3 regions of the Kitasatospora sp. NBC_00374 genome follow, and region 2 is predicted to be linked to each of the others. Evidence: riboswitches for the same ligand, from Rfam matches in the RefSeq annotation. Region 2 holds a riboswitch; each other region holds the start of a gene.
What was found. Region 2 has a riboswitch for thiamine pyrophosphate ahead of thiC (phosphomethylpyrimidine synthase ThiC). Riboswitches for the same ligand answer to the same signal wherever they lie in the genome.
Positions count from the first base shown of each region.

Region 1: another riboswitch for thiamine pyrophosphate. It lies ahead of OG871_RS19230 (cytosine permease); the one in region 2 lies ahead of thiC (phosphomethylpyrimidine synthase ThiC).
Region 3: another riboswitch for thiamine pyrophosphate. It lies ahead of thiO (glycine oxidase ThiO); the one in region 2 lies ahead of thiC (phosphomethylpyrimidine synthase ThiC).

Region 1 covers NZ_CP107964.1:4,265,964-4,275,686, reverse strand. The annotation lists gene OG871_RS19240 (ATP-binding protein) at 1-106, opposite strand, end outside; gene OG871_RS19235 (glycerophosphodiester phosphodiesterase) at 520-1,275, opposite strand; gene OG871_RS19230 (cytosine permease) at 1,438-2,799, opposite strand; TPP riboswitch at 2,790-2,941, opposite strand; gene OG871_RS19225 (S1C family serine protease) at 3,164-4,747, shown strand; tRNA gene OG871_RS19220 (tRNA-Ser) at 4,809-4,896, shown strand; gene OG871_RS19215 (histone deacetylase) at 5,087-5,776, shown strand; gene OG871_RS19210 (Ig-like domain-containing protein) at 5,799-6,995, opposite strand; gene OG871_RS19205 (FAD-binding oxidoreductase) at 7,253-8,617, shown strand; gene OG871_RS19200 (hypothetical protein) at 9,034-9,219, shown strand; gene OG871_RS19195 (DMT family transporter) at 9,465-9,723, opposite strand, start outside.
Region 2 covers NZ_CP107964.1:4,499,987-4,509,709, reverse strand. The annotation lists gene OG871_RS20300 (hypothetical protein) at 1-48, opposite strand, end outside; gene OG871_RS20295 (hypothetical protein) at 164-331, opposite strand; gene OG871_RS20290 (PRC-barrel domain-containing protein) at 384-740, opposite strand; gene OG871_RS20285 (hypothetical protein) at 943-1,197, shown strand; gene OG871_RS20280 (DUF5994 family protein) at 1,233-1,808, opposite strand; gene OG871_RS20275 (ice-binding family protein) at 2,186-3,670, opposite strand; gene OG871_RS20270 (hypothetical protein) at 4,087-4,404, shown strand; gene thiC (phosphomethylpyrimidine synthase ThiC) at 4,726-6,552, opposite strand; TPP riboswitch at 6,548-6,683, opposite strand; gene OG871_RS20260 (hypothetical protein) at 6,778-6,984, shown strand; gene OG871_RS20255 (flotillin family protein) at 7,227-8,696, shown strand; gene OG871_RS20250 (VC0807 family protein) at 8,804-9,472, opposite strand; gene OG871_RS20245 (3-oxoacyl-ACP synthase III family protein) at 9,662-9,723, shown strand, end outside.
Region 3 covers NZ_CP107964.1:2,583,356-2,593,078, reverse strand. The annotation lists gene pknB (Stk1 family PASTA domain-containing Ser/Thr kinase) at 1-1,351, opposite strand, end outside; gene OG871_RS11580 (thiazole synthase) at 1,440-2,237, opposite strand; gene thiS (sulfur carrier protein ThiS) at 2,243-2,452, opposite strand; gene thiO (glycine oxidase ThiO) at 2,449-3,621, opposite strand; TPP riboswitch at 3,590-3,702, opposite strand; gene OG871_RS11565 (NAD(P)/FAD-dependent oxidoreductase) at 3,826-4,971, shown strand; gene OG871_RS11560 (Rv2175c family DNA-binding protein) at 5,019-5,384, shown strand; gene thiE (thiamine phosphate synthase) at 5,381-6,028, shown strand; gene OG871_RS11550 (polyprenyl synthetase family protein) at 6,076-7,182, opposite strand; gene metF (methylenetetrahydrofolate reductase [NAD(P)H]) at 7,329-8,243, shown strand; gene OG871_RS11540 (hypothetical protein) at 8,378-9,166, shown strand; gene OG871_RS11535 (hypothetical protein) at 9,252-9,605, shown strand; gene OG871_RS11530 (phytoene desaturase family protein) at 9,613-9,723, opposite strand, start outside.

The sequences.
Region 1 (9,723 bases), 230 kb from region 2:
GAAGCTCGGCCTCGTGGTCGAGTTCGGTCAGCCGGGCGAGCGGCCGGGCATACCGGCAGGAATTGCTGAGCAGTTCCGACAGGATCAGCACAGCATCGTCAATCACCGAATCCGGAATCTCCTGATCGCCCAGATCGCGCCGCAACCGCCGTCGCGCCACGCCCACGCTCGCCGGACCGTGCGGCACTGCCAGGGTCGATGAAGCCGGCTCGGCCTTCTCAGGCACAGAACGCGCCACCATCAACGCCACCCCCGGACCTCCTTCGCTTCTGCCGAGGGATGGATGCCCCCTCGGAATGCGTCGGAAACGAGCGTTCACCGATCCCTGACGGCCATTTCCAGGCCCGCAACTCACGGTATGCAAAAGGTGATTAGATGCTCACGTTGTGTTGTGGGATAGGAGGAATTACACCCCTTTCCACACTTCGCGCCCCCTGTGCGCCTCCGCACCCCCGCAACGCCCGAAGGACGGCGCGCGACCGGCCTCGCGCGTGCGCCGGACCGCCCCCGGCGCCCCGGCTAGCGCCCCAGCTGCTCCAGCACCTGGCGCGGCCGGTTGGTGATCAGGGCCTCCACCCCGAGCCGCACGCACAGCTCGACGTCGGCGGGCTCGTCCACCGTCCACACGTGCACCCGGTGCCCGGCCCGGCGCAGCGCCGTCACCAGGCCGGGGTTGCGCCGCACCAGCTCGATCCCGGGCCCGGCGATCCGGGCCCCGCCGGGCAGCGCGGCGGTCCGCCCCAGCAGCGGAAGCCGCCGCTCCAGCAGGTACACCCTCGGCACGGCCGGCGCCGCCCGGCGGACCCGGTGCAGCGCCAGCTCCGAGAAGCTCATGATCCGGACGGCGGACTCGGCGGGATCGGCCGACCCGTCCGGCAGCAGGCCGAACCGGTCCAGCGTCCGCAGCAGTTCGGCCTCCACCCGCCCCGCGTACCGGGTCGGGTGCTTGGTCTCGATGGCCAGCTCGATCCGGCGGCCGCTGTCGGCCACCAGCTCCAGCAGCCGGGCCAGCGTCAGCACCGAGGCGGGCCGCGGGTCCTGCGGCGACTTCCAGGAGCCGAAGTCCAGCTCGCCGAGCTGAGCCAGCGTCATCGCCGACACCGTGCCGCTGCCGTTCGAGGTGCGCCGCACCGTACGGTCGTGGACGCAGACCAACTCACCGTCGGAGGTCAGGCGGACGTCGCACTCCAGCCCGTCCGCACCCTCCTCGATCGCCCGCTGGTACGCCTCGGCGGTGTGCTCGGGCAGCGCGGCGGAGGAGCCGCGGTGGGCGATCACCTTGACCGACCTGCGGTCGGGCGGGCCGGCGGAGGCCGCGGCGGAGTCGAGGGGCTGGGTGTCCACGACGATCACCCTACGCGGGCCAGGATGGCCGAAAGCCGCCGCCATGGGGAACGTGCGGTGAACAGCTCCCCGGCGGCGGCTTCCGTGGCGGTGTCAGACCGCCTTGCGGACCAGCGTGGTCGCCCAGGTGGCGAGGGCCGCGGTCAGGAAGGCGAACAGCGAGGCCGAGGTCCACGGCTGCGCCTCGAAGCCCACCGCGGACTGCAGGTCATGCCAGAAGCCGGTCCACCAGCCGGCGACCGGGGTCGGCGCGATGAACTGGTAGGTGGCGAAGCCCACCGCCCAGGGCAGCAGCATCAGCGGACGGGCCGGGGCGTCCTGCTCCAGGTTCCAGCCGGTGCGGCCGGCGCCGAAGAAGTAGTCGACCGCGAGCACCGCGAAGAGCGGCACGAACACCGCGCCGATCAGGTAGAGGAAGTTGGTGTAGCCCGCGCTGAGCTCGTGGATCCACAGGGCGAGGCCGGTCACCAGGGCGCCGATGCCGACGGTCAGCACCCGGCGGTCGATCCGCGGGAGGAGGTTCTGCACCGACATGGCCGTCGAGTACACGTTCGCGAACGACTGGTCGGTCTCCCGCAGGACCAGGACCAGCAGGAACACCCAGCCGGCCGTCACCCCGGTGAACGAGTCGAAGATCTTCGCGCTGTCGCCGCCCTGCTGGAGCAGGGCGATCAGGCCCAGCACGTAGCACCAGACCTGGGCCACCGTGTAGCCGGAGAAGGTGCCCCAGAACGAGGCGCCCGGGGTGCGGGAGTGCCGGGTGTAGTCCGCGGCCAGCGGGACGAACGAGATCGACACCGCGATGACCGCGTCCGTGGCGGTCAGGAAGCCGTCCCAGTTGCCGGCCCCCGGGTCGGGGAAGCCCTGGCGGCCCAGCTGCACGGTGAAGTAGACCATCGCGACGCCCACCGCGATCGCCACGTACTTGCGCAGCACCGCGATCGAGCCCAGCGGCCAGATCGTCAGCACCGTGGTGAGCGCACCGGCGAGCAGCACGAACAGCCAGCGCCAGCCCTGCGTCCCGGCCACGTTCTGGGCGCCGCCCGCGATCACGATCAGCTCGAACACGCCCCAGCCGATGCACTGCGCGATGTTCAGCACGGTGGGCAGGTACGACAGCCGCGTCCCGAACAGTCCGCGCAGCACGGCCATCGCCGGAGCGCCGGTCCGGGCGCCGATCAGCGCGGCCACGCCGAGCATCGCGGTACCGATCACGGTGCCGACCACGATCGCCGTCACGGCGGCGGCGAAGGAGAGCTCCGCGCCCGCCGTCCCGAGCACCGTGGCGGCGCTGGAGAAGCCGATCAGGCTGATCCCGAGGTTGGCCCAGAGCGCGAACTGGGCGCGGAAGTCCAGGGTTCTCGGAGGTTCGGTGTCGAGCACCAGGGGTGCCTCGGGACGTTCGGCCACGGCGGTGGCGGACGTGGAGGCAGGGGAAGGCGAAACAGCCGTCATGGCCGATACTCCCTACGCCGGCATTACCCGGACAGGTTCCGGCGGTCTGCGTCCCCTCGACCACCCGCGCCGTGGTACCCATGGCGTACGGTCGAACAGCGCACTCTCAGCCTGGTTGGTCCAAGCTCCCGCGTCGTGTCAGGTTGGAGCGCCAGGCTAACGGGATCGGCGTCGAACGCCAAGGCCGGGCGGGGTGCCGTCCGCATCGCGGGACTTCTCCGCACCTCGGCCGGACGGCCGGCCGACCCCCGGTTGTCGGGAGCACCTAAGCATTCTCATGACTTCTTCAGGGGGCTGCTTACGGCAACTGAATCGGCTATGCGAAAAACTATGGCCAAGGTCCTGTCAGCTATGGAGGTCGTCCGTGAGCACCGAGCACGAGAGTGGGTCCACCGGGCCGCGGGTGGGTCAGTCCTCCGGCGTCCCAGAGGCGGGTGCTCTGTCGAAGCCGGCCGAGACCGCCGCCCCGGCGGCGCCCGGGTACATCGACGCTCCCCCGCCGGTGCTGCCCGCCGCGCCGACCGCCCCGGCCCCCGCCCCCGGCTACCTGGACGCGCCGCCGCCCGCCGCCCCGGCCGCGCCCGTCGCCCCCGCGGTGCCGGTGCTCGCCGAGGGCACGCCGCAGGGCGACCCCAACCCGTACGCCCACCCGGCGACGTCGGCCGGGTACCCGCAGGCCGCGCCGCAGCCGTCCGCCGAGGAGGCGCACCACCCGTTCGGCGCCGGGCACCCGCTCGGCGGCTGGGGTACCCCGCCCGGCGGTACGGGCGGTCCCGGGCACCCGGCCGAGTGGGGCGTACCGGGCACCCCGCCCGGCCCTCGCAAGAAGCGCGGCGGCCTGATCGCCCTGGTCGCGGCCGTCGCCGTGCTGGCCGGCCTGGCCGGCGGTGCGATCGGCGTCTCGCTGACGGACGGCAAGGACGGGTTCACCGGCTCCACCAGCCGCACCAGCACCACCGTGACGGTCGGCGACAACCAGAAGGCCCTGGACCGGGCCCCCGAGTCGGTCGCCGGCATCGCCGCCAAGGCACTGCCCAGCACCGTCACCATCAAGGCCCAGAACTCCAGCGAGTCCGGGACGGGCACCGGTTTCGTCTTCGACACCGAGGGCCACATCCTCACCAACAACCACGTGGTCGCCCCGGCGGCCAGCGGCGGCAAGCTGACGGTGAAGTTCTCCGACGGCTCCTCGTACCCCGCCTCGGTGGTGGGCCGCGCCCAGGGCTACGACGTGGCCGTGGTCAAGCTCGACAACCCGCCGAAGGACAAGCTCGTCCCGCTCCCGCTCGGCGACTCCGACAAGGCCGCCATCGGCGACGCCACCATCGCGATCGGCGCCCCGTACGGCCTCGAGGGCACCGTCACCACCGGCATCATCAGCGCCAAGGACCGTCCGGTCGCCTCCGGTGACGAGACGGGCTCCCAGGCGTCGTACATGAACGCGCTGCAGACCGACGCGTCGATCAACCCGGGCAACTCCGGTGGCCCGCTGCTCAACGCCTCCGGTCAGGTCATCGGCATCAACTCGGCGATCCAGTCCAACAGCGGCGGCTCCAGCGGCCGGGCCGGCTCGATCGGCCTCGGCTTCGCCATCCCGATCAACCAGGCCAAGTGGGTCGCCGAGACGCTGATCAAGGACGGCAGCCCGGTCTACGCGATCCTCGGCGTGCTGCGCAACGACGACTACAAGGGCGACGGCGCCCAGATCCAGACCAAGGACGTCCAGGGCACCGCGGCCGTCACCCCGGGCGGCCCCGCAGACCAGGCCGGCCTCAAGCCGGGCGACGTCATCACCAAGCTCGGCGGCATCTCCATCGACAGCGGCCCGACCCTGGTCAGCGAGATCTGGACGCACAAGCCGGGCGAGAAGGTCGAGGTCGAGTACACCCGCGACGGCAAGGCCGCCAAGGCCACCGTCACCCTCGGCGAACGCAAGGGCGACAACTGACCCGAGCACCGAAATCGGTGTGCGCCGAACCCCCCGGGACCCGTTAGGCTGGCCTCCGCCTGGAGAGCTGCCCGAGCGGCCTAAGGGAACAGTCTTGAAAACTGTCGTGCGGTGACCCCGTACCGTGGGTTCGAATCCCACGCTCTCCGCCGCCACCGGCCCCCGACCCGCACCACGGTCGGGGGCCGGTCGCCGTTCCGGCGCCGGGTGGCCGGGGATCGGCCGGACGGGTGGATCCGGGGCCAACGCGCCCTTGCCGGAACGGTCCTGACGGATCGCTCGCCGAGAATCGGGCGCCCGGGACGTGGCCCGGCTGCGACCAGGCGAGGCGGCGGGTGGATGACTTCGATTGTGGTGCGGCGGCCGGGGCCGACGCCCGAGCGCCCGTCCGGGGAGCCCGGCCTGGTCTGGTACGCCGCGTACGCCTCCAACATGCACCTCGCCCGTCTGACCTGCTACCTCTCGGGAGGTCGGCCGGCCGAGGGGACCAGGACCCTCCCGGGGGCCCGGGACCGGCGGCCGCCCGCCGGGACGGTGCCGGTGCTGCTGCCGGGGCGGCTGCACTTCGCGCTGGAGTCGCTGGTCTGGGGCGGCGGGATGGGCTTCTACGACCCGTTCGACGGCGGTGAGATGCCGGCCCGGGCCTACCTGCTGCGCCCCGGGCAGTTCGCCGACATCCTGGCGCAGGAGCGCCGCCGCGCGCCGGGCGCGGATCTGGACCTGGGCGCCGTACTCGCCGAGGGGCGTGCGCAGTTGGGCCCCGGCCGGTACGAGACCCTGCTCTGCGTCGGTGGGCTGGACGGGCATCCGGTGCTGACCTTCACCGCCCCCTGGCGCAGCGCGGAGGCCGAGCTGAACGCGCCCTCGGCGCCGTACCTGCGGGCGGTCGCCACCGGGCTGCGCGAGGGCCACGGCTGGGATGCGGACCGGGCGGCGGCCTACCTGAGCAGCCGCCCGGGGGCGGCGGGGGTGTGGTCGCCCGGCGGGGTCGTGCGGGTCCTGCGGGGAGCCGGCGCGGCCGGGGACTGACCGCGCCGGCCCGGTGGGCCGGCTACCACCTGGCCCAGTCGAGGTTCCAGCCGCTCAGCCCGTTGGCGGGGTCGAGTGCCTGCTTGTGGACCGAGCCGCGCACGGTGACCACGTCGCCGACGATGCTGTCGGCGTAGAACCGGCCGGCCGCCGAGTTCGGGTCGCCCGCCGCGGTGTCGAGCAGGCCGATGCAGCCGTGGCTCATGTTGTAGCGGCCGACCGCGGGGCCGGCGTTCGGGTTGCCGTGCACGTAGGTGCCGGTGCTGGTGAGGCGCAGGGCGTGCGGCCGCTCGGTGTCGTACCCGGCGCCCACGAGGCCGGGCACGCCTTCGGAGCGCATCCGCTCCATCCGGCTCCTGGCGGAGACCACCATGGTCCCGTTCCAGGACGGGTTGTCGTCGTCGCCGGCCGTGATCGGGATCTGCTGGTCCGGCTGGCCGGCCTTCTTGACGGTCATCTGGTGGGTGCTCGCGTCGACCTCGCTGATCTTGGAGCGTCCGATGGTGAACTCCTCGTCGCGGTCGGTCGCGCCGTACACGCCGGGGGAGACCTCGACGTTCTTGGTGCGGAAGTGCACCTTGACCTTGGTGTCGGGCTTCCAGAAGGACTCCGGCCGCAGGTCGAGTCGCCGGTCGTCGAACCAGTGGCCCTTGACCACGGTGCCGTCCGAGGCCTCGACGGTGATGGCCTTGGCGGCCGCCTCCTTGTTCTTGACGTCGCCGGCGAAGTCCACCGAGATGATCATGCCGACGCCGAAGGTCTCCCCGGTGACCACGTTGTCCTCGGCCCTGACCGTGCGCTTCGGCGTCAGCGTGGTGAAGGCGCTGGTCGCGGTGGTCGACAGCCCGTTGGCGTCGGCGGCCTCCGCGCTGACCCGGTAGGCGGTGCCGACGGCCAGCCCGGCCGCGGGGGCCCAGCCGAGCCCGTCGGGGGTGATCGCGCCCGTGACCGGCGCTCCGGCCGGGTCGGTGACGTCCACCTTGGTCAGCTTCCCGCCGGCCACCGCCACCTTGAGCGCGCCCTGCGGGGCCACCCCCTCGGCGCCGTTCTGCGGCTCGACCGTGACCACGGCGGTGGAGGTCTTCGGCGCGCTGCTCGCCGCGCCGCCCGCCGCGGCCGTGCCGGCCGGCCCGCTCGGCGACGTGCCCCCGGCGCCGCCGCACCCCGCGATCAGGAGCACCCCGCTCAGTGCCGCCAGAACTGCCGTCCGCCTGTTCATGTCTCCCCCGTCCGGCCGCCCGCGTGTGCCGGGCGGCCCCCCGTCGTCCCCTGGGGTCCCGTCGACCCCGCAGGCATGCACGTGCCGTAAGGCGCCGAGGATGCGCCCCGCCGGCCGCTGTTTCCGAACGGTTACCGAACAGGTCCGGCCGACCGCCGCCGATCCGCCCGTACGGCAGCCTTGCCGCCGCCCCCGCGCGGGGGCAGAGTGCGGAGCGGACGGGTACGAGGACGCGACCGCGAGGAGCGGAGGCCGCCATGGGTGATCTGGTCGAACGGCTGGCGCAGGGGCTGCCCGAGGGGGCCGTGGTGGTGGACCCGGACGTGGTGGCCTCCTACGCCCACGACATGGCGGGCTTCTGCGCGGCGGGGGTGCCGGCGGTGCTGGTCTTCCCGCAGACCGTGGAGCAGGTGCAGCACGTCCTGCGGACGGCGACCGACCTGCGCGTCCCGGTGGTGCCGCAGGGCGCCAGGACCGGCCTGTCCGGCGGGGCCAACGCGGTGGACGGCTGCATCGTGCTGTCGCTGGTGAGGATGGACCGGATCCTGGAGATCGACCCGGTGAACCGGCTCGCGGTGGTCGAACCGGGGGTGGTCAACGCGGCGCTCTCACGGGCGGCGGCCGAGTACGGGCTCGCCTATCCGCCCGACCCGTCCAGCTGGGAGTCCTGCACCATCGGCGGGAACATCGGCACCGGCGCGGGCGGGCTGTGCTGCGTGAAGTACGGGGTGACCAGCGAGTACGTCCTCGGCCTGGACGTCGTGCTGGCGGACGGGCGGCTGCTGCGCACCGGCCGCCGGACGGCGAAGGGCGTCGCGGGCTACGACCTGACCCGGCTGCTGGTGGGGTCGGAGGGAACGCTGGGAGTGGTGGTGCAGGCGGTGCTGGCGCTGCGGCCCGAGCCGGCGCCGCCACTGGTGCTGGCGGCGGAGTTCGCCGGTACGGACGAGGCCTGTGCGGCGGTCTGCGCGGTGATGGCCGGCGGGTTCACCCCCTCACTGATGGAACTGATGGACGCCACCACGGTGCGGGCGGTGAACGAGATGGCCGCGATGGGCCTGCCGGCGAGCACCCGGGCGCTGTTGCTGGTGGCCTTCGACGGGCCGGCCCAGTCGGCCGAGCTGGCGGCGGTGGCCGAACTCTGCCGGGCGGCGGGGGCCACCGAGGTGGTGCCGGCGGAGGACCGGGCGGAGTCCGAACTGCTGCTCCAGGCCCGGCGGCTGGCCCTGCCGGCCCTGGACCGGATGGGCACCACCATGATCGACGATGTGGCGGTGCCGCGCTCACGGTTGGCGGACATGCTCGCGGGAGTGGCGCGGATCGCCGAACGCGGCCGGCTGACGATCGGTGTGGTCTCGCACGCCGGGGACGGCAACACCCACCCGGTGGTGGTCTTCGACGCGGCGGACCCCGAGGAGGCGGCCCGCGCCGAGCGCTCCTTCGAGGAGATCATGGCGCTCGGTCTGGAACTCGGCGGCACGGTCACCGGGGAGCACGGGATCGGCCTGCTGAAGCGGGAGTGGCTGGCCCGGGAACTGGGGCCGGTCGGCCTGGAGCTCCAGCGGCAGATCAAGTCGGTCTTCGACCCGCTGGGGATCCTCAATCCGGGTAAGACTCTCTGACGTTCATTCAAATGACCATCGTCGGGACTTCTCCGGATGGCTGAAAGTGCCCTGATCGATGGCCGGCGCGCATTCTTCGGGGCGCGGATGCGTTCGTGTGCGCTGGTGGTGGTGCGAAAAGCGTGCAGTTCCGCCCCGCGCGCCCGAGCAATCCGGGCCGGTGATCCGGCTGTTCGGGCGAACTACCAGGCCAGGGGCGGTGTGTCTGCCGACGAACCGCGTATTCCCGGACTAGGCGAATCCGGGGTTATGTCACGCTAACGGGCGAAAAGCCGTTCCGGTACTGGTGCTTTGTCGATTTGTTGCGGAAGGCTGTCTCTCGGCGTCGCAGCCCGCAGGGGTTCGTCTGGCCGCGAACTCCGGCAGTTTCATCGCCCTTGCAGCCCAGGTGGGGCTGACAGCTTCTTGGAGGACTTATGGCGCGCTTCCGCAGGACCCGTCCGGCCGGTCTACTGGTCGCCGTTCCGCTCGCGGCCGGCCTGCTGTTCGCCGGAGCGGCCCCGGCCGCCGCCGACAACGGCGCACTGGCCGGTGACGGTTCCGACAGCAGCGTGGTCTCCAGCGCCGGCAGCGGGAACGTCTTCGGCTCGGTCGACGGCTGAGCATTCCGATGCCCCACTCTCCGACGCACCGACGGTGCCGCTGACGGCGGGGGCGCCCCAGCGGACGAACGGTACGGACGGACCGACGCGACACCCCGGGGAGCGGAAAGGGTCAACCGCACACCGGCTTTGACGGGCGGCACCGGCAACGGCGCCGCCCGTCGGCGTACCCCGGGGTCCGGGACCCCGGCGTCCGGCGTCGTGCGGGATCCGTGCTCAGGCCGGGCCCGGTCCCGGGACCCCCGCTACCGCCGGACGGTCAGCGTCGCTCCCACGCTGGCCGCCACCACGCACGCGATCCCCGCCACCTGCGCCCAGCCGAGCAACTGGTGCAGCAGCACCAACCCCACCAGTGCGCTCACGGCGGGGTCCAGGCTGACGATCACGCTGAACACCCGCTGCGGCAACCGTCGCAGCGCCGTCATCTCCAGCGCGTACGGGATCACCGGGAACAGCAGCGCCACCCCGGCGACGGCGAGCAGCAGCAGGGTGGGCGCCGAGGCG
Region 2 (9,723 bases):
CGGCAGCAGAACGACCCAGACCGCGTGCGCGAGCGCACCCACATCCATGGCATCCCCCCGGTCGGACCCGACTCAGGAAGGGGATGCCCGGTCCGCCCGGCGGTCAACCTGCCTCCGGGCGAGCCCACTTGCCGGCGGCCTCGGCAAATCGCCCCGGATGGCCTCAGCGGCCTGGACGCCGCCCTCCGCTCCGGAACCGCGCGCCGGCGACGACCAGCGCGACCACCAGGACGACGATGCCGAGGAACAACAGGTAAAGCAGACCGTCCGCGACGACGCCGATGATGCCGAGCACGATCGCCACGATGATGAGGAACAGCACCAGTGCCATCTCGGGACTCCTTCCCGTGTCTCCCGGGCTCTAGCGTCGCGTCTCCCGGGCTCTAGCGTCGCGCCAGGCGACGTTCACCGCCCCCGCCCGGCGCGTAGTCCAGCTCGTAGTGGGCGAAGACGGCCGGCTCGTCCTCGGCCGGCAGCTCACCGTCGGTGTCGATCGCCGGGGCGTTCTTGACCTGGTTCTTGGAGCGGGCGACCCGCAGATAGCCCGGCCCCACCAGCGCATCGGCGAGCGGGACGAACACCAGTCGGCGGCGCGTGGGCATCCCGACGGTGACGGTGGCGAACGAGGGCAGGTCGGTCGCGGTGTCGACGTAGACCGCCTCCAGCCTGCCGATCTTGTGGCCGTCGACATCGACCACGTGGTGGCCACGCCATTCCCGGATGTCAGCCGCTTCGAACATCAGCAACCTCCGACGTCAGTGGGCGTCTCCCATCGTCCCACCGGGGCGACCGCCGCACCCGCCGGTGCTCCGGCGCGGGTGAATCGGGGCGATCGACCACTCGCCCCGCCGCGGCGCCGGCCGGGCCACCGGTCGCCGACGGGACGCCGGGCCCATACGGTCGTGTCCTGGAAGCGGGGCGCCGTCGGCACAGGAGGCCAGGATGCGGCAGTACCGGTGGACTCTCGAAACCCAGGACGACGACGGCGACTGGTCCGAGCAGCGCGACGCTCCCGTGCCGAATCCCCTGGAGTACGACGGACCGCCCCAGAAGGCGGCCAACCACCTGCGGGACGTGTTCGTGCGCACGCTCTCCACACCGGCCCCGGGCCCCAGGGCGATCAGGGTACGGACTTGGGAGGGGCGCCACGCCGCCGGCGAACCCCAAGCCGAAACCGAGTGGTCACGCGAGTCGTGAGCCCTCTGCCGCGGCCGACAGGGCGAGAGCGACGCCTACCCGGGCGCGGGCCACGTCTCGGCACGCATCCGGGCTACGCCCGCGCGGCGGTCGGCCGCACCCGTTCCCGCGGCAGGCGTGGCGGCCGAAGGCAGGAAGTCGGTACGGACCTCCCGCTCCGGAAGGCCGTCGTCCTCACCTCCGAGCAGCGCACTCGCGGTCCGGGCGCCGCCCGGGTCGGCCGCTTCGGACATCAGGCGAGCGGCATCGACGACGTCCGTCGCCGGCGGAACGATCAGCAGCTCCAGGAGGGGAGGTGCGTACGAGCACACCATGATCGTGTGTTCGTCCTGCTCCGTGGTGAACCAGCCGACATGGATGATGTGCCCTGCGGCCGGAATCCGCCGGGGGATCTCCGGCCACTGTGCGGGGTTCACCGTGATCCGGGTGACACGACCCCAGCGCTGGTCCAATTCCGCTACCAGCGAGGGGATTTCAATGAGAAGATCACGCGAACGGGGCCACCAGGCGCCGTCCAGACGGCCGGGACGCACGCCGTCAGGCGCCAGTGACAGCCGGACGGGTGATTCCGAAGGCCGTGGATTAATCGCGCGGTCGAAGGTCACGGTCATGATGGACGACCTGACTGCGAAACCGGTCGAACCGGCTCCGAACTAGTCTTGCGCCGGAGACGACGCCAGTGTCCGGTGCCGGCATGCGAAGTGCCTTCGGTGATCTCCAGGATACTCCGGGCGGCCGGGCCGGAATCCCGCGCTGTGCGAGGCGCTGCGCGGCCAGGGCACCGGCCTCCCAGCCCCGGACGAGACCGCTGCCGAGGGGAGTCCTGTCCGGCTTTCCGTCGCCGGTCGCGCCCGTGTCGGCGAGACCCTGAGCCTCCGGACCAGTGGTCCGGAGGCTCAGGGCGGCGAATCCGACATTTCCGCGGCTGCTGTCCTGCCCTCAGGATTGCCGGTCCGACAGCACGCGACGATCAGCCCCTAGCCCTCGGCTAGTGCCGGCGGCCGACTCCACCGTCACGGCTCCTTCTCACCATGATGACGAGGAGTGAACCACCCGCGGCGAACAGAATCGCCGCCATGGCCGCGATACCCGTGACCGGGCTGTCTCCCGTCTGCGCAAGGCCGTGGGAAGGACCCTTGGACGGCGGGCCTGCCGAGGGCCTACTGGACGGAACACCCTGCGAGGGGCTCTGCGACGGCTGACCGTGGTCGTCGTTCCCCTGGTCGCCCTTCCCGTGATCGTCTCCACCATGGTCGTCTCCACCATGGTCGCCGCCGCCGTGACCGCCACCGCCGTGACCGCCACCCGGCCCGGCAGGCCCAGCAGGACCAGCGGGACCAGCCGGACCAGCGGGACCGGAGGGACCTGGGGCGCCGGGGGAACCGGGAGCACCGGGGGAACCGGGAGCACCGGGAGCACCCGAAGCGCCAGGAGCACCGGGGGAACCAGGGGCACCGGGAGCGCCGGGAGCACCCGAAGCGCCAGGAGCACCGGGGGAGCCAGGGGCACCCGGAGCACCCGAAGCGCCAGGAGCGCCAGGAGCACCGGGAGCACCGGGAGCGCCAGGAGCACCAGGAGCACCGGGAGCGCCGGGAGCGCCAGGAGCACCGGGAGCGCCAGGAGCACCGGGAGCACCAGGAGCACCCGCCGGGCCGCTAGGGCCGGGGGAGCCCGTAGGTCCGGGAGGCCCGCTCGGTCCGGGAGGACCAGGCGGACCGACGGTGCAGGCGGCCCGGGTAATGGTGTTGGTGTCCAGCGTGACCGCACCGTTCCGGGCCAGGGCCCGGCCCTCGATCACGGTGCCGGTCTGTGCCGCGATCGACGTGAGAGCAAGGATGTTGCCCTTGAAGAAGGAGTTGGTCCCGATGGTGGCCGAACTCCCCACCTGCCAGAACACATTGCAGGCCTGAGCGCCGTTGATGAGGCTGACGTTGCTCGCCGAACCCGTGATCAGGGTGGAGGCGATCTGGAAGATGAAGACGGCGCTGGGGTCGCCCTGGGCATCGAGCGTCACGGTGCCGTTGAGCGCCAGTGACGACGTGGACTTGTACACACCGGACGTCAGGGTCAGCCCGACGAGGTCCCCGGAGACGAGTGCCGTGGGCGCCCGGCCGGCGGCGTCGTTGTAGGCGATGACCAGATCGGACTGGGCCTGGAGGGCCTCGGCGTCGGCGACGTGCTGCACCCCGTTGAGAATTCCGGGCGGGAAGCCCGTCACCGACGAACCGGGGCTGAGGCCCAGATCGCCGTTGATGACGCTGGGGCCCGTGTTGGTGACCGTTGAACCGCCGAGGACCGCATAGCTGGTGTCGGTCCCCAGGGTCACCGGGGCCTCCGCCGCATGGGCAGGCTGCGAGATCAGCGTGGTTGTCGCCAGTAACGCCAGTCCGGGCACGAGGTAGAGGGCTTCCTTGAACCGGGTGCGTCTACGCCCGCTGTCGGGAGGGGCGGACAGGGTGGCATCCACTGCCATGGGACAAAGCCTTTCGTGTCGCCGTCGAACTCGGCCATCCATGGGGATTCCGAGTGGCTGTGGTGAGTTCCGATCAGACTCCATGCCCCGGTGATCACACCGACACCTATCGGGATTCGCCCCATGGCGGGGGCCACGAAGCGACTGCCTACCGGGTTTGTGATGAACCGTCACTCAACCGCGTACATACCAATGGCACCATAAGATCGAATGCTTTTTGAGAATCCAAATGAGTGGTGTCGCGGCCGAATTTCGACTGTTTCACCCATGTGCCTACGGCGCGTCGGCGGCCGCTCGCCGGGCGCGGGTGATCGCACATCGATCGCACACGATGGTGAAATACCTACGAATCGCCGCGTACGTCCGAGCCGGGGAACTGCCGCATCGTTTTTGCAGTTCGTGTCGTTGGGCCGAACATGAACACCCTGACCGATCTGCGTGGTGACTTGCCGACCGCTCCCGGGGACGGCGGCACCGGCCCGGTGGCCGAGCGCTGTCGCGCAGCGGGCGGCCTGGTCCGGACCTCGCTCGGCGAGCTGCGCCAGGAGCTCGGCTACGGGCGACTCGGCAGGCACGCCCTGGAGGAGGTCGCGGAGAGCCTGACCGCCGACGGGCTCGGCTGGTTCCCGGCCTGGCGGTTGTCGCCGAAGCAGAACGACGAGCCCCACAAGGAGCAGGAGTTGCGGGTGTACGCCCGGGATGGCGGCCTGCGGTGCCAGATCATCGGCGTCTGATCAAGGAGGCCGCACCGCAGCCAGGCCCTGGAGAATGCGCTGCCTGTCCTGCCTCAGCCGGCTGCCCGAGCAGCACTCAGGGCCCGCCGAACAACCAGACCCGTGCAGGTGAGAACACAGGTGAGCTCAGCAGCCCCAGGAGAATCGCCTTCCGCACCTCCATGGCGCGGAGCCTGACGATCGCCTCCCGGCGCGCGGCACCAGGACAGCAGGACGGGGAGAGCAGCAGGCCGGCGGGCAGCTGGCGCGGACGTGCCCGGGGCGCTGCCATGGGAGCCCCCTCCGGTCCCCCATGGCAGCGCCCCGGCGGTTCACCCGGTGTCAGTCGGCCAGCGGCAGGTAGACCCGGTTGCCCTGGGCGGCGAACTCCTCGGACTTGGCCTGCATGCCGGCCAGTGCCTCGGGTGCGTAGCCGGTGCCGTTGACGGCCGTGGAGCCCTCGCCGTGCTCGGCCCGGATCTGCTGCGAGATCTTCATCGAACAGAACTTCGGGCCGCACATGGAGCAGAAGTGCGCCGTCTTCGCGGGCTCCGCGGGGAGGGTCTCGTCGTGGAACTCGCGGGCCGTCTCCGGGTCGAGGGCCAGGTTGAACTGGTCCTCCCAGCGGAACTCGAAGCGGGCGTCGGAGAGTGCGTCGTCCCACTCCTGGGCGCCGGGGTGGCCCTTGGCCAGGTCCGCCGCGTGGGCGGCGATCTTGTAGGTGATGACGCCGGTCTTCACGTCGTCCCGGTTGGGCAGGCCCAGGTGCTCCTTGGGGGTGACGTAGCAGAGCATCGCGGTGCCCCACCAGGCGATCATCGCCGCGCCGATGCCCGAGGTGATGTGGTCGTAGCCGGGCGCGACGTCGGTGGTGAGCGGGCCGAGGGTGTAGAACGGCGCCTCGTCGCAGATCTCCCGCTGGAGGTCCATGTTCTCGCGGATCTTGTTCATCGGGACGTGACCCGGGCCCTCGATCATCACCTGGACGTTCCTGTCCCGGGCGATCCGGCCGAGCTCGCCGAGCGTCTGGAGCTCGGAGAACTGGGCGTCGTCGTTGGCGTCCGCGATCGAGCCGGGCCGCAGGCCGTCACCGAGCGAGAAGGTGACGTCGTACGCGGCGAGGATGTCGCAGAGCTCCTCGAAGTTGGTGTAGAGGAAGTTCTCCTGGTGGTGCGCCAGGCACCAGGCCGCCATGATCGAGCCGCCGCGCGAGACGATGCCGGTCTTGCGACGGGCCGTCAGCGGGACGTACCGCAGCAGCACGCCCGCGTGGACGGTCATGTAGTCGACGCCCTGCTCGCACTGCTCGATGACGGTGTCGCGGTAGACCTCCCAGCTCAGCTCCTCGGCCTTGCCGTCGACCTTCTCCAGGGCCTGGTAGAGCGGCACGGTGCCGATCGGCACGGGGGAGTTGCGCAGGATCCACTCGCGGGTGGTGTGGATGTTGCGGCCGGTGGAGAGGTCCATGACGGTGTCGGCGCCCCAGCGGGTGGCCCAGGTCATCTTCTCCACCTCCTCCTCGATGGAGGAGGTGACCGCGGAGTTGCCGATGTTGGCGTTGATCTTCACCAGGAAGTTGGTGCCGATGATGGCCGGCTCCACCTCGGGGTGGTTCACGTTGACCGGGATGACGGCGCGGCCACGGGCCACCTCGTCCCGGACGAAGTCCGGCTCCAGGCCCTCGCGCAGGGCCACGAACTCCATCTCCGGGGTGATCACACCCTGCCTCGCGTAGGCGAGTTGGGTGACCGCGGCGCCGTCGCGGCCCCGCAGCGGGCGGCGCGGCCGGCCGGGGAAGACCGCGTCCAGGTTGCGGAGGTTCCCGCCGCGCGGCGAGGTGTGCTTGATCCCGTCGTCCTCGGGGCGGGCCTCGCGGCCGTCGTACTCCTCGACGTCGCCGCGCTGGCGGATCCACGGGTCGCGCAGCGCCGGCAGGCCGCGGCGCACGTCGGGCTCGTAGGCCGCGTCGGTGTACGGCCCGGAGGTGTCGTAGAGCGGGACGGTGCGGCCGTTGGTGAGGTGGACCTCGCGGTACGGGACCCGCAGGTCGGGCCGGGATCCCTCCAGGTAGGCCTTGCGCCAGGCCGGGGTCGGGTAGCCGGTGGCCGCGCTGCTGACCGGGGCGGCCGTGCTGCGGGCAGACTTCTGCTGTGCATCAAAGACGGTCATCTGACCTTCTACTCCCTACGCCGGCATTATCCGGTCCAGGTTCCTGCGGTCGGCGCAGCGGTCGGCACGTCCTCGACGTGACCGTTCAGCGCCCTCTCAGCCCGGTGCTCCGAGCTCCCGTGTCCGCAGGCGGTTTGCCTGCGTAAGACGTCCAACACCGTAGCGGGCCGATCCGCCCAGGTCCAGACAGGTTCCGGACAGTGGACGCGGTGGCAGACTGGCCGGATGGTCGGGCTGACGGGGCGGGTGACGGGCAGGATCGGGGCCGGGCTGGTCGGCGAGGTGCTGATCCATGTGCCCGAACGGCAGGGGACGGAGGCCTTTCTCGCGTACCTGGCGGTGCCGGGCGAGCCGCTGGCGCCGGGGACACCCGTCGTGGTGCTGGAGTACCAGCCGCCGCGCACGGTCTACGTCGGCCCGGCGTACGGGTGACACCGCCGCCCGGACGCCGACCACCCGGACGCGACCGCCGCCCCTGACGCCGACCGCCGCCACCCTGCCGCGCACGCCGCCGTCTTGACGCAATCTTGACGCCCCTGATGCGCAATCAGGACGCCCGAGCCTTCCCAAGCGATCACAGCAGGCGAAGAATCTGCTGCTGCCACCGCGTTCCGCGCCGTCCTGCACATCAGAGCGCAGCCACGGAGCCGGTGCGCTTCGAAGGGGGAAAGCCGATGCTCATCGGCATCGCGGGGGCCGTGGCGGCCTCCATCGTCGTTCTGATCGTGCTCTTCAAACTGATGTGGCGGGTGGCGGAGCCGAACGAGGCGCTGGTCATCTCGGGCTCCACGCACCGCACCGAGGGCCTCGCCGACGGGCTGGGCTTCCGGATCGTCACCGGCCGGGGCACCTTCGTGGTGCCGGGCGTGCAGGTGGTGCGCAAGCTGTCGCTGGACCTGAACGAGGCCGAGCTGGACGTCGAGTGTGTGACGTCGCAGGGTATTCCGGTGCACGTCAAGGGCGTTGTGATCTTCAAGGTGGGCGACGACACGGTGTCGATCGCCAACGCCGCCCGGCGCTTCCTGGACCAGCAGAAGATGATGGGCCAGCGGGTGCACAACGTGTTCGCGGGCCATCTGCGGTCGATCGTCGGCGGGTTGACCGTCGAGGACATGATCCGCGACCGGGAGCGGCTGACCGGGGAGACCCGGGCCGCGTCCGGTTCCGAGATGGAGAAGCTCGGCCTGATCATCGACTCGCTGCAGATCCAGGAGATCCTGGACCCGACCGGCTACATCACCAACCTGGCCGCCCCGCACGCGGCCGCCGTCCAGCGGGACGCCCGGATCGCGGCCGCGGAGGCGGACCGCCGGGCCACCGAGGCGGAGCAGGAGGCGTTCGCCCGCAAGGCCGAGGCGACCCGTAACTCCGGTATCCAGCAGGCCGGTTACCAGGCCGAGATGGAGACCGCGACGGCCCGCGCGATGCAGGCGGGACCGCTGGCGCAGGCCGCCGCCCGGCAGGAGGTCGTGGTCCAGGAGACCAAGGTCGCCGAGCTGGAGGCGCACCGCAAGGAGCAGCAGCTGCAGGCGGACGTCCGCAAGCCGGCCGACGCCCGCGCGTACGAGACCAGGACCAAGGCCGAGGCGGACCGTGACGCCCGGATCTCGGCCGCCGAGGCGCTGGCGCGGGAGACCGAGCTGAAAGCGGGTGCCGAGGCGAACCGGGTGAAGGTGGCGGCCACCGCCGAGGCGGAGGCGACCAGGGCCCGCGGTCTGGCGGCGGCCGAGGCGACCAAGGCGACCGGTCTGGCGGAGGCCGCCTCCGCGGAGGCGAAGGGCCTGGCGCAGGCCGAGGCGGCCCGGGCGCTCGGTCTGGCCGAGGCGGAGGCCATCAAGGCCCGGGCCGCGGCCCTCGCGGAGAACCAGGAAGCCGTGGTGGCCCAGCAGTTGGCCGAGAACTGGCCGGAGATCGTCCGGGCCGGCGCGGAGGCCTTCGGCAACGTCGAGCACATGATCCTGCTCAACGGCGCGGACGGGATGTCGGACATGTTCGCCAAGGCGCTGACCATGGGCGGCACCGGGCTGGGCCTGGCCCGGCAGCTGCTGAGCGCGATGAACGCGCCGAAGGCCCCGGCGGACGAGGAGCGGCCGGCCGGCGGAAAGCCGGTGGTCGGCCTGCCGATCCCGGTGCAGGAGGGCTGACACGGGTGCGCCCGCCCGTCGGGGAGACGGGCGGGCGCACTGCGGGCGGGCGCACTGCGGGCGGGCGCACTGCGGGCGGTTCGGGAGGTTCAGGTGGCCTCGGAGGCTCAGGCGGCCTCGGCGACGACCCGCTCGGCCATCCGCCCGGCGAAGACGTTGCCGACCAGGACCCCCAGGCCGATCGCGGCGACCAGCAGGACGGTGCTCAGCCAGACCATGGTCTCCACCGGCACGGTGTACGCCAGCACCACCTTGGCGGCGCACTCGGTGACCAGCACGGTGCCCCAGGCCAGCGAGAAGTTGCGCTCGTCGCGGCGGAAGGCGGCCGAGCCGGCCATCAGCCGGTCCCAGGCGGCGGACCGGGCCGCGTCGCCCTTGACGAGGAAGGGCCGCAGGCCGGCCGTCATGAGCGGGCGGCCGAGCAGCGCCGTGACGATCATCGAGCCGCCGATCACGCTGCTGACCGCGCCGTCCTTGGCGACCATCAGCCTGGGGTCGCCGGCGACGGCGGACAGCGCGATGCCGACCACGTTCACCACCAGCATCACCAGGGCGAGGGTGTTGACCGAACGGTCCCGGACCAGCCCGGCGACCGTGCGGACGACCGGGACGGCGCTGGAGAGGGTCAGCGAGGCGACCAGGCCGAGGCCGAACAGCGAGTGTGCCGCGTAGTAGACGCCGAGCGGCACCGCCACGTCGACGGCCAGCGGCCGGAGGGCGGCGGCCGCCCCGGAGGTGTTCTGCTCGGTCTTCGCGCTGGTGGTGATGGTGGCCATGGTCCCGCTCCCCGTCCGTGCCGGTCGCTCTCTGCGATGTCTCAAGGTTCCCGTCCGGCGGGGGTCGTGCGGCAGTGTCGGCTGTGCGGGAAAGCGCATGACGGATGTCATGGCCGGGGCCGATCGCCTGTCACTGATGAGTACGGGTACTCAGGCCCGGCACTGCGGTGACCGGCCAGGATGATGGCCATGGACCTCCATATACCGCGGGTCGGCATCACCGCCGTGGGCGCCTGTCTGCCCGCCCAGGT
Region 3 (9,723 bases), 1.9 Mb from region 2:
GGCCCTTGGAGAGCCTGACCTTCACCGAGTCGCTCTTGCGCAGCTTCTGCCCCACCCCCGGATCGGTCGAGATCACCTGGCCGGCCTTGACCGACTCGCTGAACTCCTCGGTGTAGGTGCCGTGCAGCCCGGACTTGTCCAGCGCCGCCTGGGCCTGCGCCTGGCTCTGCCCGAGCACGCTCGGCACGGTCGCGTAGACCGCGCTGGACAGCGCCCACGTGGTGCCGCCGACCAGCACGAGCAGTGCCGCGACCACGGCCGCCCAGATGAACGGCTTGCGCGAGCGCGGCGCGCGCTCCGGCCGGACCGCGCGCAGCTGCATCGTCCCGTGCCCGGGCGCCTCGTCGACCGGCGGCCGCGGCGGCAGCAGGTCCGGCGGGACCTCCAGCACGCTGGTCCGCTCGACCGGCGGGCTGATCACCGAGGTGACCTCGCCGGTCGAGTACTGCGGGGTGAGCCGGGAGGAGGCCGGCGGCTCGGCGTCCAGCTGGGTCTGGCTCAGGCCACGGCGGACCCGCTGCAGGGTGGCGAGCAGCTCCACCGCGTCCCAGGGCCGGGCCTGCGGGTCGCGGGCGGTGGCGGCGGCGACTATCGCGTCCAGCTCGGGGCCGACCGCCGGCGCGGACAGCGACGGCGCCGGGACGCTCTCGTGCAGGTGCATGTACATCACCTGGGCCGGGTTGTCGCCGGTGTGCGGCTTGGCGCCGGTCAGCAGCTCGTACAGCAGGATGCCGGCCGCGTAGACGTCCACCCGCTGGTCGGTCGGGTCCTGGCGGATCTGCTCCGGTGCCAGATAGGACACCGTGCCGAGCACGGTGCCGGCCTCGGTGGTGCTGGTGACGGCGCCGTCGGTGCCGGAGAGCAGCCGGACCAGGCCGAAGTCGGCGACCTTGACCATGCCGCCCTCGGTGATCAGGACGTTCTCCGGCTTGATGTCCCGGTGCACCAGCCCCGCGCGGTGGGCAGCGCCGAGGGCGGCCAGGATCGGTTCCATGACGTCCAGCGCGGCCCGCACCGACAGGGCGCCGCGGTCGCGCAGCACGTCCCGCAGGTTGCTGCCGGGCACGTACTCCATCGCCAGGAACACCGCCTGGCCGTCGGCGCCCTGGTCGAAGACGTTCACCACGTTCGGGTGCGCGAGCCGGGCGATCGCCTTGGCCTCGCGGATGAAGCGGTCGGTGAAGTCGTTGTCGCCGACCAGCGACTCGTGCATCACCTTGAGGGCGACCACCCGGTCCAGCCGGGTGTCCAGGCCGCGGTAGACCGTCGCCATACCGCCCGCGGCGATCCGCTGCTCGACCCGGTACCGGCCGTCGAGCAGGGCTCCGATGAGGGGATCGCGCAGCGTCATGTCCACCAGAGGAGTGTAGGGGCGATGGCCCCGGCGGTGGCCGGTGGCCTGCCCGTCGCGAGCAGTCTGTGCCGAAGTTGAGACCGGGTCAGAACGCCGGGTGCTCCCGGGTGTCCAGTTCGGCCCGCCCGGCCATGGCCGAGGAGGCCTCGGCGTGGAACCGGCGCGGGATCCGTCCGGCCCGGTGGGCGAGGCGTCCGGCCTCGACCCCGCGGCGCATCGCGTCGGCCATCAGCACCGGATCCTGGGCCCGGGTCACGGCCGAGGCCAGCATCACCGCGGCGCAGCCCAGCTCCATCGCCAGGGCCACGTCGGAGGCGGTGCCCGCACCCGCGTCCAGCACCACCGGGACGCCCGCGCTCTCCACGATCAACTGGAAGTTGTGCGGGTTGCGGATGCCCAGGCCGGAGCCGATCGGCGAGCCCAGCGGCATGATCGCCGCGCAGCCGACGTCCTCCAGCTTGCGTGCCAGCACCGGGTCGTCGTTGGTGTAGGGCAGCACCGTGAAGCCGTCGTCGACCAGGGTCTCGGCGGCGTCCAGCAGCTCGATCGGGTCGGGCAGCAGGGTGCGCTCGTCGGCGATCACCTCCAGCTTCACCCAGTCGGTGCCGAGTGCCTCGCGGGCGAGCCGGGCGGTCAGCACGGCCTCCCCGGCGGTGAAGCAGCCGGCCGTGTTGGGCAGCACCCGGATGCCGTTGCGGGTGAGCACGTCGAGCACCGAGCCCCGGGTACCGGGGTCGACCCGGCGCATCGCGACGGTGGTCAGCTCCGTGCCGGAGACCAGCAGGGCCTGCTCCAGCACCTCCAGGCTCGGGGCGCCGCCGGTGCCCATGATCAGCCGGGACGAGAAGGTCGTCCCGGCGATGGTCAGCAGGTCGTCGGCCATCGCGCTCAGCCCCCCTGGACCGCGGTGAGGATCTCCACCCGGTCGCCGGCGCTCAGCACCGTCTCGCCCCACGAACCGCGTGGCACCACGGCCTCGTTGAGTGCCGCCGCCACGCCCGAGGGCGCCCTGCTCAGCTGCGCCACCACCTCGGCCAGCGTGGTCGCGGCGGGCAGCTCGCGGGGTTCGCCGTTGACGGTGAGCGGGATCTGGTTCATGACGTGACCTCTGCGGTGAAGCGGCTGGGGGAGAAGGGGGCGGCGAGCTCGGGCACGGCCCCGGTCGCCAGGTGGTCGGCGATCAGGTCGGCGGTGACCGGGGTGAGCAGGACGCCGTTGCGGTAGTGGCCGGTCGCCGCGGTGAGGCCGGGCAGCGTGGTCGGGCCGAGCAGCGGGGCGTTGTCCGGGGAGCCGGGCCGCAGCCCGGCACCGGTCTCCACCAGCGGCAGCTCGGTGATGCCGGGGATCAGCTCGTGCGCGTCGCGCAGCAGCTCGTACACCCCGCCCGCGGTCACGGTGGTGTCGTAGCCCAGCTCCTCGCTGGTCGCCCCGATCACCAGCTCGCCGTCGGCCCGCGGCACCAGGTAGATGTGCTGCCCGCGCACCACCGCCCGCACGTTGCGGGACAGGAACGGCGCGTACGGCGCGGGGATCCGCAGCCGCAGCACCTGGCCCTTGACCGGGCGGACGGCCGGCAGCACGCCCGGCGGCAGGCCGGGCAGCAGGTGGCTGCGGCAGCCGGCGGCGAGCACCAGCTGCCCGGCGGTCAGCTCGGTGCCGTCGGCCAGCCGGACGCCGGTGGCCCGGCCGTCCGTGACCACCAGTTCGGCGGCCTCGGCACGGTGCAGGACGACACCCTCGCGCGCGCAGGCGGCGAGCAGGGCCTTCGACAGCCGCCGCCCGTCCACCTGGTGATCGCCCGTCACCTGCAGGCCGCCGCGCACCCCGGGGGCGAGCATCGGTTCGAGCCGGCGGCACTCCCGGCCGGTCAGCCAGTGCGACTCAAGGCCGAGCCGCTGGTGGAAGGCGAGCAGCTCGCGCAGTTCCGCGCGGTCGTCGGAGTCCAGCGCCACGGCCAGCGTGCCGGTCTGCCGGTAGCCGGTGTCCAGGCCGGTGGCCGCGGTGAGTTCGGCCGCGAACGCGGCGTACCGCTCGTTGGAGGCCATGCCCAGGCGCAGCAGCGGCTCCTCGCCGTACTGCAGCTCCGTGACGGGGGCCAGCATCCCGGCCGCGACCTGGGCCGCGCCGCCGCCCGGGGCCGGGTCGAGCACGGTGACCGCGAGCCCGCGCTGCGCCGTGCGCCAGGCCACGCCGAGGCCGATGATGCCGCCGCCGACGACCAGGACGTCAGGTGTCCGTGCCAAAGTCGATACTCCCTTCGCCGGCATGACCCGGATCAGGTTCGGACGGTCGCAGGCCGCCGCAGCCCGCCTCTCAGCCCGGTGCGCCGGGCTCCCGTGTGGTGTCCGTCCACCATAACGCCGGGCGCGTCCCAGCCCGAAGGTGCGTACATGGCGTGGACACCCGCTCGCTAGGCTGGCCCGGTGGTCGAACTGAAGCGAACCGGACGGGTGGTCGTGGTCGGGGCCGGCATGGCGGGCGCGCAGGCCGCGCTGGGTCTGCGCCGCGGGGGCTGGGAGGGCCGGATCTCGCTGCTCGGCGACGAGCCGCACCGCCCGTACGACCGGCCGCCGCTGTCCAAGAACGTGCTGCTCGGAAAGGCCGACGCCACCACCTTCGAGATCGACTGGGAGCACCTCGGCGTCGAGCTGCTGACCGGTCGCCGGGCGCTCGCCCTGGCACCCGGGGTGCTGCACACCGACGGCGGTGAGCTGCCGTACGAGGGCCTGGTGATCGCCACCGGTGCCGAACCCCGCCCGCTGCCCGGGGCTCCCGGCGCGCGCCTGCTGCGTACCGTGGACGACGCCCTGGCGCTGCGCGAACGGCTCCGCCCCGGCGTGCGGCTGGTGCTGGCCGGGGCCGGCTGGATCGGCGCGGAGACCGCGACGGTGGCCCGGCAGCTGGGCTGCGAGGTGACCGTGGTCGAGGCCGGGCCGGCGCCGCTCACCGGTGCGCTGCCCGAACCGCTCGGCGCGGTGATGGCCGGCTGGTACGCGGCAGCCGGGGTCGGGCTGCGCTGCGGGGCCGGGGTGCTGGCCGCCGAGCCCGGTGCCGTGGTGCTCACCGACGGCACCCGGCTGCCCGCCGACGAGGTGCTGGTCGGGATCGGCGCCCGGCCCGCCACCGGATGGCTGTCCGGCTCCGGCGTGGAGCTGGACGCGGCCGGGGCGATCCTGGTGGACGAGCGGCTGCGCACCGGCGCCCCGGGTGTGTGGGCGGCCGGTGACTGCGTCTCCTACCCCTCGGCCCGCTCCGGCGTCCGGCTGGCCGTCCAGCACTGGGACCACGCACTGCAGTCCGGCACGGCGGCGGCGGCCTCGATGCTCGGCGCGGACGCCCCGTACGACCCGGTGCCGTACTTCTGGTCCGAGCAGTTCGGACGGATGGTGCAGTACGCGGGCCGGCACGCCGAGGCGGACGAGCTGATCCACCGGGGCTCGCCCGAGGAGCCGTCCTGGACGGTGCTGTGGTTGCGGCAGGGCGCCCTGGTCGCGGCCCTGTCGGTGGACCGGCCGCGCGACCTCAACCAGGCGCGGCGGCTGATCGACCGGGGTGCGGTGCTCGACCGGGCGCTCGCCGCCGATCCGGCCGTCCAGCTCAAGGCGGCGGCGGCCTGACCGGGCGGTAGGTGCGCGGGGGTCGCCGGAGGTGGCAGTCTGGGGGCGTGAGCAAGATTGATCCCAAGATTGAAGCCCTTGTCCCCGCGTGGCTCTACCTGCCCGACATCTCGGAGCTGTGGGGGGTGCAGATCACCGAGGTCCGGGACCAGGTGAGGAACCGGACCCTGCTGGCCGTCCGCCGCGGCGAGAACAACTCGCTGCAGGTGCCCGCCGACTTCATCGAGCCCACCGGACCGGTCAAGCACCTGGTGGGCACCCTCACGGTGCTGCGCGACTGCGGGCTCAACGACGAGGAGATCCTCGAGTGGATGTTCACCGAGGACCCGTCGCTTCCCGGCAGCCCGATCCAGGCGCTGCGGGAGAACCGGGGCACCGAGGTGAAGCGCCGCGCCCAGGCCATGCTGCTGTGACGGCGGACGCCCGCGCCGCGCTGGCGGACGCCCGCCTCTACCTGTGCACCGACGCCCGCCGGGAGCAGGGCGACCTGCCCGAGTTCCTGGACGCGGTGCTGGCCGGTGGCGTGGACATCGTCCAGCTGCGGGACAAGGGGCTGGAGGCGAAGCAGGAGCTGGAGTACCTGGAGGTCTTCGCGGACGCCGCCCGGCGGCACGGCAGGCTCTTCTCCGTCAACGACCGGGCCGACGTGGCCCATGCCGCGGGTCCCCAGGTGCTGCACCTGGGTCAGGACGACCTGCCCGTCCCGGCCGCCCGGGCGATCCTCGGCCAGGACGTGCTGATCGGCCGCTCCTGCCACGCCGAGTCGGAGGTGGACACCGCGCTGGTCGAGCCGGGCGTGGACTACTTCTGCACCGGGCCGGTCTGGCCCACCCCGACCAAGCCCGGCCGGCACGCGCCCGGCCTCGGCCTGGTCTCGTACGCGGCCGGGCAGCCGACGGACCGACCGTGGTTCGCGATCGGCGGCATCGACCTGGGCAACCTGGACCAGGTCCTGGCGGCGGGCGCCCGCCGGGTGGTCGTGGTCCGGGCCATCACGGCGGCCGACGACCCGGGTGCGGCGGCGGCCGAGCTGGCCCGCAGGCTCCGCGAGGTCTGACCGCTGCTGCCCGCGCCCGGGTGCCCCGCCCGGGGCGCCCGGGCGCTTCAGTAGGTGCGGACGGTGGCGGCCTCGGCCAGGGCCCGCAGGACCTCGCGGGCCGGGCCGCCGCGGAGCGGGGCGGCCTCCAGCGCGGCCAGCGAGTCCCGCATCAGCGCGTCGATCCGCTTCTCCACCAGGTCGGCGGCGCCGCTCCGCTCGACCAGTGCGCGCAGGGCCGGGATCTCGTCGGCGGTCAGGTCGGGTGCGCCGAGCCGCTCGTCCAGGTGCCGGGCGTCGGCGGGCGACAGGCCGCGCATGGCGTGCGCCACCAGCAGGGTCCGCTTGCCCTCGCGCAGATCGTCGCCGGCCGGCTTGCCGGTGACCGACGGATCGCCGAACACACCGAGCAGGTCGTCCCGCAGCTGGAAGGCCTCGCCCAGCGGGAGGCCGAAGGCCGCGTAGGCCGAGACCAGGTCGGGTCCGGCCCCGGCCAGCACGGCCCCCACCTGGAGCGGGCGCTCGATGGTGTACTTCGCGGACTTGTAGTGCAGGACGGTCCGGGCGCGCTCCAGCGCCTGCGGGTCGGCGGAGTCCCCGGCGACCGGCTCCAGCACGTCCAGGTACTGGCCGAGCATGACCTCGGTGCGCATCAGGTCGAAGGACGGCTTGGCCGCCCGGACGGCCGCGGGGTCGAGACCGCAGTCGTTGAACAGCTCGTCGCACCAGATCAGCAGCAGGTCGCCGAGCAGGACGGCGGCGGAGGCCCCGTACTGCTCGCGGTCGCCGCGCCAGCCGCTGCTGCGGTGCAGCGCCTCGAAACGGCGGTGGACGGAGGGCAGTCCGCGGCGGGTGTCGCTGCGGTCCATCAGGTCGTCGTGCACCAGGGCACTCGCCTGGAGCAGTTCGAGTGCGGCCGCCGCCCGGGTGATCCCCGTCTCGTCGGCGCCGCCGCCTGCCCCGCGCCAGCCCCAGTAGCAGAACGCGGGGCGCAGCCGCTTGCCGCCGTCGAGCAGGAAGTCGCGCAGGGCGTCGGAGACCGGCCCGAGCTGGGGGGAGATGCCGGCGAGCAGGGCCGTGCGGCCGTCCATGAACTCGGCGAGGGCCGCGTTGACGCGTTCGCGCACGGCTTCCGCGTCGATGGGGTGGGTGGGCAGACCGGTGGGCGAACGCACGGGAGACTCCGGATCGATTGGCTGACAATCAGACTATCGGGGTGTTCGGGAGGCTTCTCACCGCCACGGATCGGACGTCTCGGCAGGTGTCTCAGTTGGTGGACCACGTTTGGTCGCGCTCTCCGCATCCCGGCTAACCTGCGAGCATGGCACTCGGGATTCCCTCCACCAGAACCGACCGTGCGCAGACCGTGCGCGATCTGCTGGCGGCAGGTGACCGCTCGTTCTCCTTCGAGTTCATGCCGCCGCGCAGCGAGGCTGCCGAGCGCCGCCTCTGGGACGCGATCCGCCGGGTCGAGTCGCTGGACCCCAACTTCGTCTGCATGACCTACGGCGCCGGCGGCTCCTCGCGCGGCCGCACGGTCAACCTGGTCGGCCGGATCGCCACCGAGACGACCCTGACCCCGGTCGCCCACCTCACCGCCGTCGACCACTCGATCGCCGAGCTGCGCAACATCATCGGCCAGTACGCCGACCAGGGCGTGCGCAACGTCCTCGCGGTGCGCGGCGACCCGCCCGGCGACCCGATGGGCGAGTGGGTCCGCCACCCGGACGGCGTCACCTACGCCTACGAGCTGGTCGAGCTGATCCGGAGCATCGGCGACTTCTGCGTCGGCGTGGCCGCCTTCCCGCAGATGCACCCGCGGTCCGCCGACTGGGACGCGGACATCAAGCACTTCGTCGCCAAGTGCCGGGCCGGCGCCGACTACGCGATCACCCAGATGTTCTTCGAGGTCGACGACTACCTGTGGCTGCGCGACCGGGTCGCCGCGGCCGGCTGCGCGACGCCGATCATCCCGGAGATCATGCCGGTCACCAACATCAAGCAGCTGGAGCGTTTCCCGCAGCTGTCCGGCTCGGCCTTCCCGGTCGAGCTGGAGCGCCGCTTCCGTGCCGCGGCCGAGGACCCGGAGGCCGTGCGGGCGATCGGCATCGAGCACGCCACCGCGATGTCCGAGCGGCTGCTCGCCGAGGGCGCGCCCGGGCTGCACTTCATCACCCTGAACCACTCCACGTCGACCCTGGAGATCTACCAGAACCTCGGTCTGCACCAGCGCTGACCGACGGCCGGCGGCCACCCCGCCCCGGCGGCCCCGCCCGGGCCCGGCGCAGGTCCGTCCGGGATGTGGGTCCCGGCGCCGGGAACCGGTACAGTCGCCCGCAACCGCGCGGTACGCGACTGGAGGTAGCGGGGATGGGCATCGGGTACCTGCTGCTGTACGTCGCGTTGACGGTGGTGGCGCTCTGGCTGGTGGCCGAGCTGCTGCTGCAGAACCGTGCCCCGCTGCACTGGCGGGCGCTCGCGCTGGTCGGCTTCCTGTGCGTGGTCGCGGGGATGCGGCTCCAGTCGGTGCTGGTCATAGGAGCCGGCGCGGCCACCTTCGCCGTCGGCCAGACCTTCGTCACGCTGGCCGTCAAGCGCGGCCGGCCGGCCGGCTGGTCGCTGCGGCGCCCGGACGGCTCGCTGCCCGGTCCGCTGGCCAGGGTCCCCCTGCTCGCCGCCGCCACCGGCGGTGCGGCCGCGGTGGCCGCGGCCGAGACGGTGGCAGCGGTCGGCGAGGTCGGCCCGGTCGAGGTCGAGGAGACCACGGCACCCTTCGCCTACGAGCAGTTCCAGGAGCTCGGCCCGGACGAGGGCGTCTACACCGAGGAGCCGGTGGCGTACCAGCAGGCCCAGCCCGAGCAGCAGTACTACCAGGACGGGTACCAGCAGACCGGCTACGGCGACCAGCAGTGGCAGCAGCAGCCCGCCTTCGCGTACGACCAGTCCTACGGTCAGTCCTACGACCAGTCGTACGCCCAGCAGCCGTACCAGCAGCAGTACCAGGACCCGTACGCCCAGCCCCAGTACCAGGACCCGTACGCGGCGCAGCAGCAGCCCGCCCAGTCCTGGGAGTACCAGCAGCAGCCGTATCCGGGCATCCCCCCGCAGCCGGCCGCCGAGTACCAGCCGCAGCCCTGGGACTACCAGCAGCAGGGCTGAGCGTGCACGAGCTGCGGGCGAGGGGGCCGGCCGGCTTCCGGTAGTCCCGCCGGGAGAGCCCCGGCGGCGCTGCCGAGGAGGCCCATTGGCCCGCACCGCCCATCACATCGCCACCGACCTCGCCGACGCGTTCCACCGGCGGGGCGCACCGCTGCGCCTGGTCACCCTGACGGACCTGCGCTACGGCTCCGCGCTGCTCCGGGCGGCGCGGCAGGAGGGCCGCCGCCCCCGGCCGCAGGCCGTCCGCCGCTCGGTGCGGGTCCACCACTGGGCCCGGTTCGACGTCCGGGACCGTTCCGTCGGCGCGGACGCCGCGTTCGACGAGCGGCGGGCCCGGCAGCGGCTGCGGCGCGGACTCGCACGGCTGACCGCCCACCGGGACCCGGAGGCCGACATCACCCCGGCCCGCCACCGGCACAACGCCCGGTGGCTGTTCTGAGCGGCCGTCACGCCGGGCCGATCAGACCCGCCGTGATCGCGGCGGACATGCCCACCCTGGCCAGCCCGCCGCCCGGGTGGGCGGCCGCGCCGATCCGGTAGAGGCCCGGCACGGCGGA